Regions from separate parts of the Gibbsiella quercinecans genome, predicted to be linked through region 1. Evidence: predicted binding sites of a transcription regulator. Region 1 holds the regulator's gene; each other region holds the start of a gene.
The links. The regulator PurR, encoded in region 1, represses purine synthesis genes. The targets are predictions, from matches to a motif close to CANGCAAACGTTTGCNTG.
Positions count from the first base shown of each region.

Region 2: the regulator PurR is predicted to act here: its motif matches at 1,468-1,485, upstream of ACN28Q_RS14120 (NCS2 family permease).
Region 3: the regulator PurR is predicted to act here: its motif matches at 2,251-2,268, upstream of cvpA (colicin V production protein).

Region 1 is NZ_CP014136.1:5,235,832-5,240,184, reverse strand. It holds gene sodB (superoxide dismutase [Fe]) at 1-192, shown strand, start outside; gene tnpA (IS200/IS605 family transposase) at 313-771, opposite strand; gene cydH (cytochrome bd-I oxidase subunit CydH) at 959-1,048, opposite strand; gene purR (HTH-type transcriptional repressor PurR) at 1,452-2,477, shown strand; gene punR (DNA-binding transcriptional activator PunR) at 2,474-3,415, opposite strand; gene punC (purine nucleoside transporter PunC) at 3,538-4,353, shown strand, end outside.
Region 2 is NZ_CP014136.1:3,029,170-3,033,522, forward strand. It holds gene bhsA (multiple stress resistance protein BhsA) at 26-286, opposite strand; gene ACN28Q_RS14115 (glutathione S-transferase family protein) at 567-1,235, shown strand; gene ACN28Q_RS14120 (NCS2 family permease) at 1,741-3,084, shown strand; gene ACN28Q_RS14125 (Na+/H+ antiporter) at 3,289-4,353, shown strand, end outside.
Region 3 is NZ_CP014136.1:4,386,704-4,391,056, forward strand. It holds gene folC (bifunctional tetrahydrofolate synthase/dihydrofolate synthase) at 124-1,389, shown strand; gene dedD (cell division protein DedD) at 1,390-2,124, shown strand; gene cvpA (colicin V production protein) at 2,325-2,825, shown strand; gene purF (amidophosphoribosyltransferase) at 2,847-4,353, shown strand, end outside.

The sequences.
Region 1 (4,353 bases):
GCAGATGGTAGCCTGGCTATCGTCAACACCTCCAACGCGGCAACCCCGCTGACCGGTGACGACAAACCGCTGCTGACCGTGGATGTGTGGGAACACGCCTACTATATCGATTACCGCAATGCACGCCCCAACTACCTGGAAAACTTCTGGGCGCTGGTCAACTGGGCATTTGTGGCAGAAAACCTGGCGTAAAATGGCAGGAAAATAAATATCCTCCGGCATAGCCGGAGGTTTTTCTGATGCGCCTATAAGGCTCTGTTACCAGCCGCGCCCTAACAGGCGCATACGATCTGACATTTGCATCAGACTCCGTTACTTACGGCCCGTAAACGGGCTGCCCGGGTAAGGGATCGATAACTGCTCGCCCATTTTATCCTCTTCAAGTTGGTGCTTTATGTATTCCTGTATCTTCGCGGTGTTCTTCCCCACCGTATCTACGTAGTACCCCCGGCACCAGAACTCCCTGTTTCTGTATTTGAATTTCAGATCTCCAAACTGCTCATAAAGCATCAGACTGCTTTTCCCTTTCAGATATCCCATAAAGCCAGATACGCTCATTTTGGGCGGGATTTCCACAAGCATATGGATATGATCTGCGCAGCATTCAGCTTTCAGGATCCGTACATTTTTCCACTCACATAGCTTTCTTAAGATACTGCCTATCGCCAGACGTTTCTCTCCGTAGAACGCTTGTCTTCGGTATTTTGGCGCAAAAACTATGTGATATTTACAGTTCCATCGGGTGTGCGCTAAGCTCTTTTCGTCCCCCATTGGGACCCCCTTTTGATTTCTTGTTGAACTTTTGCAGTTGCCAGACCGCAAGATGTTTTAACAAATCAAAAGGGGTTTTAATAACTGGCTTAAAGCTGAAAGCTTTCCGGAACCCCCAGCCTAGCTGGGGGTTTTCCATAGACAAGCAAAAGGCGCAGCCAGGCTGCGCCTTTTTTATGTCAGGGGATCAGTGCATCACAGCGGTAAAGCTAAAGATAATAATCATCGCCAGCGCACACACCGTCGTAAACAGCGATAACTTCAGATCGGTATCCATCAACAAACTCCTTATCAGATTGGCTGGTTCGAGCATAAAAGCCATTATATTAATACGTCAATGATTCTCCCACAGTTTACAGATAAAATCTTGTGCTATGACAACGCCGCGACGCAGCGGGTGCCGTCGGCGGCACGCGCCGTTATTGCCGGGCCGGCAATAACCCGCCTGGCCTGGCGGCGGAACATGATTAATGTTGATTAGCCCTTTCACTTTTTCTCAAGATAGGCCAAAATTCGCAGTTCACTGCTGTGCACCGGCAAAAGAGCCCTCACTCACCAAGCGCTGACGACTTCCACATTAAAAACTCAGTTTTCGCTTTTTTGAGGAGAGTTATATGCACGCAAACGATTAACAATGCGCTTACATGCTGTAACATGCGAATCCAGGAGTCATTCTTTACATGGCAACGATAAAAGATGTGGCCAAACGCGCGGGCGTTTCCACCACCACCGTTTCCCACGTCATCAATAAAACCCGTTTCGTCGCCGAAGAAACCAAAGCGGCCGTATGGGCAGCCATCAAGGAACTGCATTATTCCCCAAGCGCCGTGGCCCGCAGCCTGAAGGTCAACCACACCAAGTCCATCGGCCTGCTGGCGACCTCCAGCGAAGCCCCCTACTTTGCCGAAGTGATCGAAGCCGTCGAAAACAGCTGTTACAGCAAAGGCTACACGCTGATTTTGTGCAACTCCCATAATAACCTGGACAAACAGCGCGCTTACCTGGCGATGCTGGCGCAAAAACGCGTCGATGGCCTGCTAGTGATGTGCTCGGAATACCCGGAGCAGCTGCTGGGCATGCTGGAAGACTACCGTAATATTCCCATGGTGGTGATGGACTGGGGCTCGGCGCGCGGCGACTTCACCGACACCATCCTGGACAACGCCTTTGAAGGCGGCTATCTGGCCGGCCGTTACCTGATCGAACGTGGGCACCGCGACATTGGCATTATCCCCGGCCAGCTTTCGCGCAACACCGGCGGTGGCCGCCACCAGGGCTTCCTGAAAGCGCTGCAGGAAGCCAATATAGAGGTGCGCGAAGAGTGGATTGTGCAAGGGGATTTCGAGCCGGAATCCGGCTACCAGGCCATGCACCAGATACTGTCGCAAAAACACCGCCCGACCGCCGTGTTTTGCGGGGGCGACATTATGGCGATGGGGGCGATCTGCGCCGCGGACGAACTTGGCCTGCGGGTGCCGCAAGACATTTCCGTCATTGGCTATGACAACGTGCGCAATGCGCGCTACTTTAGCCCGGCGTTGACGACCATTCACCAGCCGAAAGAGCGCCTGGGCGAGATGGCGTTCGCCATGTTGCTTGACCGCATTATCAGCAAGCGTGAAACATCGCAAGTGATTGAAGTGCACCCTAAGCTGGTTGAACGCCGCTCCGTGGCCGACGGCCCGTTTATCGACTACCGCCGTTAATCATACACGCCGGGGCATGCATCCCCCGGCGTATGCTCGCTAAGCCACTCTTGATTCAGCGTTTCGCTATCGCCAAGATACTCCAATAGCCAGGCCATCGCCGGCGCCAATGCCTGCTGCTGCCAGGTCAGGCAGCAAGCACTGGGCGGATAGGCCTCTTCCAGTTGCAGTTCGTGCAGTTCGCCGCTGGCGATCAATGGCCGCCCGCGGTGGGCCGGCACCATACCCATGCATAATCCACTGCGCAGGCAATCGATCGCCGATACCCAATCCGGCACCACCAGCCGCCGCTGATTATTCAACGCCCAGGTCACGCGTTTGGGCAGGTTGCGCGAGGTATCCTCCAGCATCAGCGCCGGGAATTGGCGCAGTTGATCGTCCTGCAGCGGCCCAGCGTATTGCGCCAATGGGTGATCGGGGCTGACCACGCACTGCCAGTTCATAAACCCCATATCGCGGAAACTAAAACCACCGCCCACCGGTACGGCACGGGTGGCGCCAATCGCCATATCCACCCGCCCGTCGGCCAGCGCGTCCCACACGCCGTTGAACACTTCGGGATACAGCATCAGCTCCACATCCGGAAAGTGACGATAAAAATCCAGGATCAATTGGCGGCTGCGCTGGGGTTTAACGATGATATCCAGCGCGATTTTCAACTGCCCGCGCCAACCGTTGGCCACCTGCTGGCAGCGGCGGCGCGTATCGAGCATATTTTTTATAACCACGCGTGCTTCCTGCACAAATAGCGCCCCGGCCGGGGTCAATTCAACGTCACGGTGGCGCCGTTCAAACAGCGGCACCGCCAGCCACTGCTCCAGTTGGCGCACCGTATAGCTGACCGCAGAAGGCACCCGGTGCAGCTCCTGCGCCGCGGCGCTAAAGCTGCCGGTACGCGCAACGGCATCCACCACCTCAAGTGAGTATTCAGACCACATATTTTGCCTTCAAATTTTTTCATAGCACCTTGCAAATATTAGCGTTTCACAAGCGAAGATCCAGCCGGTTAGACTGGCGCCGCTGCAAAACCTCTAGCATAAAGAACTAACGAGAGCATTAAATGCGTAATTTTGGACTACTTTTTTACCTTTCCGGCCTAAGCATGCTGGGCTACCAGGCGACGGATATGTATCTGCCGGCCTTTGGCGTCATGCAACAAGAACTGCAAATTTCCGCTGGTGCGATCAGCGCCAGCCTAAGTATTTTTTTAGCCGGTTTTGCCTTCGCTCAACTGCTGTGGGGGCCGCTGTCCGACAAACTGGGGCGCAAACCGGTGTTGTTGATCGGCCTGACGCTATTTGGCCTGGGTTGCCTGGGCATGCTGTGGGTACAAACGGCGCTGCAACTGTGGTGTCTGCGCTTTATTCAGGCTATCGGCGTGTGTTCAGCCGCGGTGAGCTGGCAGGCGCTGGTGGTGGATCGCTACCAGGGTAGCCGGGCCAACCAAATTTTCGCCACCATTATGCCGTTGGTGGCATTATCGCCGGCCCTGGCACCGTTGCTGGGCGCCTGGCTGCTAAGCCACATCGGCTGGCGGGCGATCTTCGCTGTTTTACTGGCCATTACCGTCGCATTACTGGCGCCGACCCTGGCGCTGAAGGATAAACGCCGCTTACCGCAAGCCAGCGGCGATAACGTGGCGCCAGTCGGCTTTCTGCAACTGCTGCGTTCGCCCATTTTCAGCGGCAATGTGATGGTGTTTGCCGCCTGCTCCGCCGGCTTCTTTGCCTGGTTGACCGGTTCGCCGTTTATTCTCAGCGCTATGGGCTATACGCCAAGCGACATTGGCTTAAGCTATATGCCCCAGACTCTGGCTTTCTTAGTGGGGGGATATGGTTGCCGCAGCGCGCTCAAACGCCTGAACGGCAATGCGCTG
Region 2 (4,353 bases), 2.2 Mb from region 1:
TTGAATAACCTGGCGGGGTTAGTCATTAGTTGAAGATTTCTGCGGTGCCGTACAGTTTGTTCTGGCCGCCGACAGCGGTGATGCGGTAGGCGCTGGCGCCGGATGCGGCGGCTTTGCTGGCCAGTTCGCTTTCCAGTGAGCTCAGGCTGGAGGCGCCGGTGACGGAAATCACGCCGATTTTTTGCGCGCCTTCAGCCGGTTGGCTGCTGATGTGGTCGGCGGCGACAGTGGCAAAAGAAGCGGTGGTCAGCAGCAGTGTGGTAACAAAAATTTTGATGCTTTTCATGATAAATTCCTTGGCTTGTTTGTTAGATGAGAGGGCGTTTCCTCTCGATGTGTTGAATAATAGCCCTCTGGCTGGGCGGAGGAAATCGGAGAGTTTTGAGTTAATTTGTCAAATTAATTGACTGATTAATGCGCATTGGGCTTTGATCATGGCGGGATACCGGGATCGCCACTACGCTTACAACTGGCGGGCGCCTGCTGCCCGTAATTCACTGGCGCCGCGTTATACCCCGGCCCTATCACCACGTCTCGCCGGGGCGGCAACTAACCGGAGTGTCGCTATGATTATTGTCCACCACCTGAACAACTCGCGTTCGCAGCGTATTCTGTGGTTCCTGGAAGAATTGAACGTGCCGTACCAGGTGCAGCGCTATCAGCGCGATAGCGTGACCATGCTGGCGCCGCCGGCGCTGAAAAAGGTGCACCCGCTGGGCAAGTCGCCCGTGATTGAGGATGGCGATTTGGTGCTGGCGGAATCGGGCGCCATCATTGAATACCTGCAAGAGGCCTATGATGCGCAGGGCCTGTTTATGCCCACCGACTTTCACGCGCGCCAGCAGCACCGCTACTGGCTGCATTATGCTGAAGGGTCGTTAATGCCGCTGCTGGTGATGAAACTGGTGTTCGGCCGTTTGGATCACCCGCCGATGCCTTGGCTGATGCGCCCGCTGGCGGGCGCTATCGGCAAAGGGGTTCAGCGTGAATACCTGGATAAACAGATTGCCGGCCACCGCGCTTATCTTGAACAGCACCTGGCCAAAAGCGCCTGGTTTGTCGGCAATGACTTCAGCGCCGCCGACATCCAGATGAGCTTTCCTATCGAAGCGATGGCGGCGCGCGGCGGCCTGAACGGTTGCCCGCAGTTGAGCGATTTCTTGCAACGCATCCATGCCCGCCCCGCTTATCAACGCGCCCTGCAACAGGGCGGCCCGTTTGAATTGCCGCGTTAACCCAACATTGCCAACGCCAATCCTTTATCCCGAGATGGGCGTTGGAAGGGGCGCGTTTCAGGCTGCTATCCATCGATTATTTATGTGACAAAGCCCACATTTTCGCTGATGATTAGCATTAATGCCTTTGTGCCTATTTTGTCGCTGTTTTTCATTGATTAGACGGTGCGGAAGGTTGGATAATCGTTTGCTTTGCATAAAACATCATAAATGACGCGCACCAGGCGTTAAACGCTAAAACGTTTGCTTTTTTCGCGCTGCATGTTGCGGCGTTAGGGAAAAGTGTGGGGTGAAACCTGGCAACGGCGGTTCGCCATGGCTCAACGCGGAAACAATAAGGCCATATATACCCAAAATAATTCGAGTTGCGGGAAGGCGGCAACGCAGCGAATCCCCAGGAGCTTACTGGAGTAAGTGACTGGGGTGAGCAAGGAAAGCCAACATACCTGCAACTTGAAGTATGAAGGGTATAACAATGGTCGGGATGACTACAGGGGATAAGCATATGTCGAATTCTCAGCCGAAAGGCGGGCTTGACGCATTTTTTAAACTTTCAGAACGGGGCAGTAACGTGCGTCAGGAAGTGGTGGCCGGGTTAACCACCTTTCTGGCGATGGTCTACTCGGTGATCGTGGTGCCGAGCATGCTTGGCAAGGCGGGTTTTCCCCCCACGGCGGTGTTTGTCGCCACCTGTCTGGTCACCGGTTTTGGTTCGCTGTTGATGGGGCTGTGGGCCAACCTGCCGATGGCGATTGGCTGTGCCATTTCGCTGACGGCGTTTACTGCCTTCAGCCTGGTGCTGGGCCAACATATCAGCATTCCGGTAGCGCTGGGCGCGGTGTTCCTGATGGGGATTTTGTTCACCGTGATTTCGGTGACTGGCATCCGTGCCTGGATCCTGCGTAACCTGCCGATGGGCGTGGCGCATGGCACCGGCATCGGTATCGGCCTGTTCCTGCTGCTGATCGCCGCCAACGGCGTTGGCCTGGTGGTAAAAAATCCGCTGGACGGGCTGCCGGTGGCGCTCGGCGCCTTTACCTCTTTCCCGGTGGTGATGACGTTGCTGGGGCTGGCGGCGATCTTCGGGCTGGAAAAGCGGCGGGTGCCTGGCGGCATCCTGCTGGTGATTATCGCGATTTCAATTATCGGCTTGATCTTCGATCCGGCGGTGAAATATCAGGGGCTGTTTGCGATGCCGAGCCTGGCGGATGCCAACGGTAACTCGCTGATCTTCAGCCTGGACATCATGGGGGCGTTGCAGCCGGTGGTGTTGCCGAGCGTGTTGGCGCTGGTCATGACGGCGATATTTGACGCCACCGGCACGATCCGCGCCGTGGCGGGGCAGGCGAACCTGCTGGATAAAGACGGGCAGATCATCAGCGGTGGCAAGGCGCTGACTTCCGACTCCCTAAGCAGCATATTCTCCGGCCTGGTGGGGGCTTCGCCGGCAGCGGTGTACATCGAATCCGCCGCGGGCACCGCAGCGGGCGGCAAAACCGGCCTGACGGCCACCGTGGTTGGCATCCTGTTCCTGCTGATCCTGTTCCTGTCGCCGCTCTCTTATCTGGTGCCAGCCTATGCGACGGCGCCTGCGCTGATGTACGTGGGCCTGTTGATGCTGAGCAACGTAACCAAGCTGGATTTCAACGACTTTGTGGATGCGATGGCCGGCCTGCTGTGCGCGGTGTTTATCGTACTGACCTGCAATATCGTTACCGGCATTATGCTGGGCTTTAGCGCGCTGGTGATTGGCCGCATCTTCGCCGGCGAGTGGCGCAAGCTGAACATCGGCACGGTGTTGATCGCGGTGGCGCTGGTGGCATTCTATGCCGGCGGCTGGGCGATCTGAGTTTGCTTTTCCCCCGCCGTTCCCGGCGGGGCAACCCGGCGGCGGCACATTATCCTTGATATGCGCCGCCGCCGTGGCGTATTTCCCCTCAGGCCTTTCTGAAAGGCACAACAAGTTTTATCCACTGTAAAAAAAGTGATCTATCATCGGCAGATACTTTGGTAACACGCCTTGGTAGTTTGAACCGTAGAGTCTAAGGAAAGCATGGAAATCTTTTTTACAATCCTCATTTTGATCCTGGTGGTTTCGCTGTCTGGGGTGGTAACGCGCATGTTGCCGTTCCAGGTGCCGTTGCCGTTAATGCAGATTGCGATTGGGGCCCTGTTGGCCTGGCCACATTTTGGGCTGCATGTCGATTTCGATCCCGAGCTGTTTTTAGTGCTGTTTATCCCGCCCCTGTTGTTTGCCGACGGCTGGAAAACCCCAACGCGTGAATTTATTCACCACGGCCGGGAGATCCTTGGGCTGGCGCTGGCCTTAGTGCTGGTGACGGTGGTTGGCGTGGGCTACCTGATTTATGCGATGGTGCCGGGCATCCCGCTGGTGGCGGCGTTTGCGCTGGCTGCCGTGCTCTCACCGACCGATGCCGTGGCGCTGTCCGGCATAGTCGGCAAAGGGCGTATCCCGAAAACCATCATGGGCGTGCTGGAAGGCGAAGCGTTGATGAACGACGCGTCGGGCCTGGTTTCGCTGAAGTTTGCCATTGCGGTGGCGATGGGCACCATGGTGTTTACCGTCGGCGGCGCCACGCTGGAATTCTTAAAGGTGGCGATTGGCGGCCTGCTGGCTGGGGTTGCGGTCACCTGGACCTACAGTAAATCGCTGCGCATGATGAGCCGCTGGAGCGGGGACGATCCGGCGACGCAGATCGTGTTCCTGCTGCTGCTGCCGTTCGCCTCCTATCTGATAGCGGAACATATCGGCGTATCCGGCATCCTGGCGGCGGTGGCGGCAGGGATGACCATCAGCCAGTCTGGCGTTATCCGCAATGCGCCGCTGGCGATGCGCCTGCGCGCCAACAGCGTATGGGCGATGTTGGAGTTTGTCTTCAACGGCATGGTGTTCATCATGTTGGGGCTGCAGTTGCCGGGCATTCTGGAAACCTCCATCCTGCAGGCCGAACTCGATCCGACGATTGAAACCTGGTACCTGTTTACCGATGTGGCGGTGATCTACGCCGCGCTGTTGCTGCTGCGTTTCAGCTGGCTCTGGTTGATGAAGGGGGCCAGCCGGCGTTTTCTGAAGAAACGCCCGCTGCTGTTCGGCAGC
Region 3 (4,353 bases), 850 kb from region 1:
CCGCGCGGTGTGCAATTTGCCAGTGTTATGGTTTAGCGTTGGCTGGCAACGGAGAGCACCACCCTTAGCCGCTGTTGACGGTGGTGCGCTGATGAACTAATGACCCAATCAGTGATGGGACGCATGCAAAACCACCAAATCCCCCAGGCCACGTCGTCACTTAGCGCGTGGCTTTACTATCTGGAGCGTCTGCACAGCCAGGCCATCGAACTTGGGCTGGCACGCGTTCAGCGTGTTGCAACGCAGCTTGATCTTCTTTCTCCCGCCCCGACCGTATTCACCGTTGCCGGCACCAATGGCAAGGGCACTACCTGCCGTACGCTGGAGGCCATTTTGCTGGCCGCCGGGTTGAAGGTGGGGGTGTACAGCTCGCCTCACCTGATCCGCTACACCGAGCGGGTGCGGATCCAGGGCCAGGAACTGAGCGAAGCCGAACACTGCCGCGCGTTCGCTGCGGTTGAAGCCGGGCGCGGCGAGACGTCGCTGACCTATTTCGAGTTTGGTACGCTGGCGGCGCTGCAGTTGTTCAAACAGGCGCGGCTCGACGTCGTGATCATGGAAGTGGGTCTGGGCGGGCGTCTGGATGCGACCAATATCGTCGATCCCGATGTGGCGGTGATCACCAGCATTGCGCTGGATCACACCGATTGGCTGGGCGATAACCGCGAGAGCATTGGCCGTGAGAAAGCCGGGATTTTCCGCGCTGGCAAACCGGCGGTGGTCGGCGAGCCGGATATGCCGGCCAGCATTGCCCAGGTGGCGCAATCTCTGGGGGCGAAGCTATACCGCCGCGGCGAAGCCTGGTCGTTCAGCAAGCAGGGCGAACGCTGGCAGTGGCAAGGCGACGGCACGCTGTTGACCGATTTGCCGATGCCGAACGTGCCGCTGGCCAATGCGGCGACGGCGCTGGCCGCGTTGCACTATGCGGCGCTGGAAGTGGACGAGCGCGCGATTTTTACCGGGCTGCAGCAGGCGCTGTTGCCAGGGCGTTTCCAGATTGTGCAGCAGGAACCCATGTTGATCCTCGACGTGGCGCATAATCCGCATGCGGCAGGCTACCTCGCCAGCCGCCTGGCTCAGCTGCCGCGTAATGGCGGCAAGGTGCGCGCCGTTGTGGGGATGTTGGCGGATAAAGACATCGCCGGCACTTTGGCCTGCCTGGCGCCTGAAGTGGATGAGTGGTACTGTGCGCCGTTGGAAGGCCCACGTGGCGCAAGCGTTGATCTGCTGGCCCAGCATTTATCGCAGCCGCGGCAATTCGCCGATGTTGCAACCGCCTGGCGCCAGGCGATGCAGGACGCAGAAAAACAGGATATTGTGATCGTCTGTGGATCGTTCCACACCGTTGCGCACGTGATGGCGGCGTTAGACGAGATACGGGGAGAGTGAGTGGCAAGCAAATTTCAGAACCGTCTGGTCGGGACCGTGATACTGGTGGCGCTGGGGGTGATTATCCTGCCTGGGCTGCTGGACGGTAAAAAGAAACACTATCAGGATGAGTTTGCGGCAATCCCATTAGTGCCGAAACCCGGCGACGTAGAAGAATCCGACGTGGTGCCGCCGGTTAGCCAGCCATTGCCGGCGCAGCCGCCGGAAGGCGCCGCTTCGCTGGTGGAGCAGCAGGCGGCGAATGAAGCGGCCATGCAGCAGGCAGCTAACCATGCGGCGGCGCAGCAGCCCGCCGTTGCGCCGCCGGCGGTGGCCGAAAGCAAACCGGCGCCGCAGCCGAAACCGAAGCCGGCTGAAGTGAAGCCGGTGGAACCCAAGCCTGTTGAACCGAAGCCCAAACCGGCGCCGAAGCCGGAAGTGAAGCCAGCGCCAAAACCGGTGGAACAGCCTAAACCGGCAGAAACCAAACCGGCCGAAGAAAAAGCGCCGGCGGGGCAGGCTTACGTGGTGCAACTGGGGGCGCTGAAAAACGCGGCCAAAGTGAATGAGATCGTCGCTTCGCTGCGGTTATCCGGCCACCGCGCCTTTACCGTGCCGGCAACGCCGGTGCAGGGGCAGATCACCCGCATTTACGTTGGCCCGGATGCATCGCGGCAAAAACTGCAGGCGGCACTGCCGGAGTTGAACTCACTTAGCGGATTGAGTGGGCAGATCAAACCGTACGGCGTGCGCTAATGGCCAAGGGGCGGCCTTGTGCCGCCCCTGCGGCAAGCTCCGTACGGGGGCGAACGCCTATCCCTGTGAGGCGGCTGGGAATTATTTCTTCGCCGATTTTTATTTGCGGCGCTAGGGAAAATCCCCTACGCAAACGTTTTCTTTTTCTGTTAGAATTCGCCGCGATTGGACGCAGGGGCGATTCACTATTGGAATAGTTCATGGTCTGGATTGATTACGTCATTATTGCGCTGATTGGCTTTTCTGCTCTGGTCAGCCTGATCCGCGGTTTTGTCCGCGAGGCTTTGTCACTTGTGACTTGGGGATGTGCGTTTTTTGTTGCCAGCCATTTCTACCCATCTCTTGCCGTCTATTTCACGCGTTTTCAAGACGAACTGGTGCGAAATGGTATCGCGATTACTATCCTGTTTATCGCGACCCTGATCGTCGGGGCAATTGTTAACTATGTGATTAGCTCGTTGGTCGAAAAAACCGGGCTGTCAGGAACCGATCGGGTGCTGGGCATCTGTTTCGGGGCGCTGCGTGGGGTGCTTATCGTCGCGGCCATCCTGTTCTTTCTGGATACCTTTACCGACTTTTCACACAGTGAAGACTGGAAACAGTCGCAGTTAATCCCGCAGTTCAGTTATATCATCAGGTGGTTTTTTGACTATCTGCAGAGCACGTCGAGTTTCTTACCGGCCCACTTACCGGGGCGGTAGCGGCTTAGAGGAAAAGACAACATGTGCGGTATTGTCGGTATCGCCGGTTTTATGCCGGTTAACCAGTCGATTTATGATGCATTGACGGTGCTTCAGCATCGTGGTCAGGATGCCGCAGGCATCGTCACTATCGATGCGCATAACGGGTTCCGTCTGCGTAAGGCAAACGGTCTGGTGAAAGACGTGTTTGAAGCACGTCATATGCAGCGTCTGCAGGGGAATATGGGGATCGGCCATGTGCGTTACCCCACGGCCGGCAGCTCCAGCGCCTCCGAGGCTCAGCCCTTCTACGTCAACTCGCCGTTCGGCATTACGCTGGCGCATAACGGTAATCTGACCAACGCTCACGAATTACGCCAGGCGCTGTTTGAAAACGGGCGCCGCCATGTCAACACCACCTCCGACTCCGAGATTCTACTGAACGTACTGGCCACCGAGCTGGACCGTTTCCCGCATTATCCGTTGGGCGCCGACGATATCTTTACCGCCGTGGCGGCTATGCATCAGCAACTGCGCGGCGCTTATGCCTGCGTGGCGATGATCATCGGCCATGGCCTGCTGGCGTTTCGCGATCCGCACGGCATTCGGCCGCTGGTGATTGGCAAACGCACGCTGGAAGACGGCCGTAACGAGTATATGGTTGCTTCCGAAAGCGTGGCGCTGGATACCCTGGGCTTTGAGTTCCTGCGCGATGTGGCGCCGGGCGAAGCGGTCTACATCACGGAAAAAGGGCAGTTGTTCACCCGTCAGTGTGCGGAGAATCCGAAAACCAACCCTTGCCTGTTCGAATACGTTTATTTTGCCCGCCCGGACTCTTTCATGGACAAGATTTCGGTGTACAGCGCCCGCGTGCGCATGGGGCAGAAGTTGGGCGAGAAGATCGCCAGCGAATGGGAAGATGTGGATATTGACGTGGTGATCCCGATCCCGGAAACCTCTTGCGATATTGCGCTGGAGATCGCCCGTATCCTGAACAAGCCGTATCGCCAAGGGTTTGTAAAAAACCGCTACGTCGGCCGTACCTTCATCATGCCGGGGCAGCAGGCGCGCCGTAAATCCGTACGCCGCAAGCTGAATGCCAACCGCGCCGAGTTCCGCGACAAGAATGTGCTGCTGGTGGATGATTCCATCGTGCGCGGCACCACGTCAGAGCAAATCGTTGAAATGGCGCGCGACGCCGGCGCCAAACGGGTTTATCTGGCTTCTGCCGCACCGGAAATTCGTTTCCCTAACGTGTATGGCATCGACATGCCAAGCGCCAATGAACTGATTGCTCATGGGCGCGAAGTGGATGAGATCCGTCAGCTTATCGGCGCCGACGGGCTGATCTTCCAGAACCTGGAAGATTTGATCGCCGCGGTGAACGAAGAGAACCCGGATATCACCCAGTTTGAATGCTCGGTATTCAACGGCATTTACGTGACGAAGGATGTCGATCAGGGCTATCTGGAGTACCTGGAGTCGTTGCGTAACGACGACGCCAAGGCGCTGCGCGGCCAGGCGGAAGCCGAAAACCTGGAAATGCATA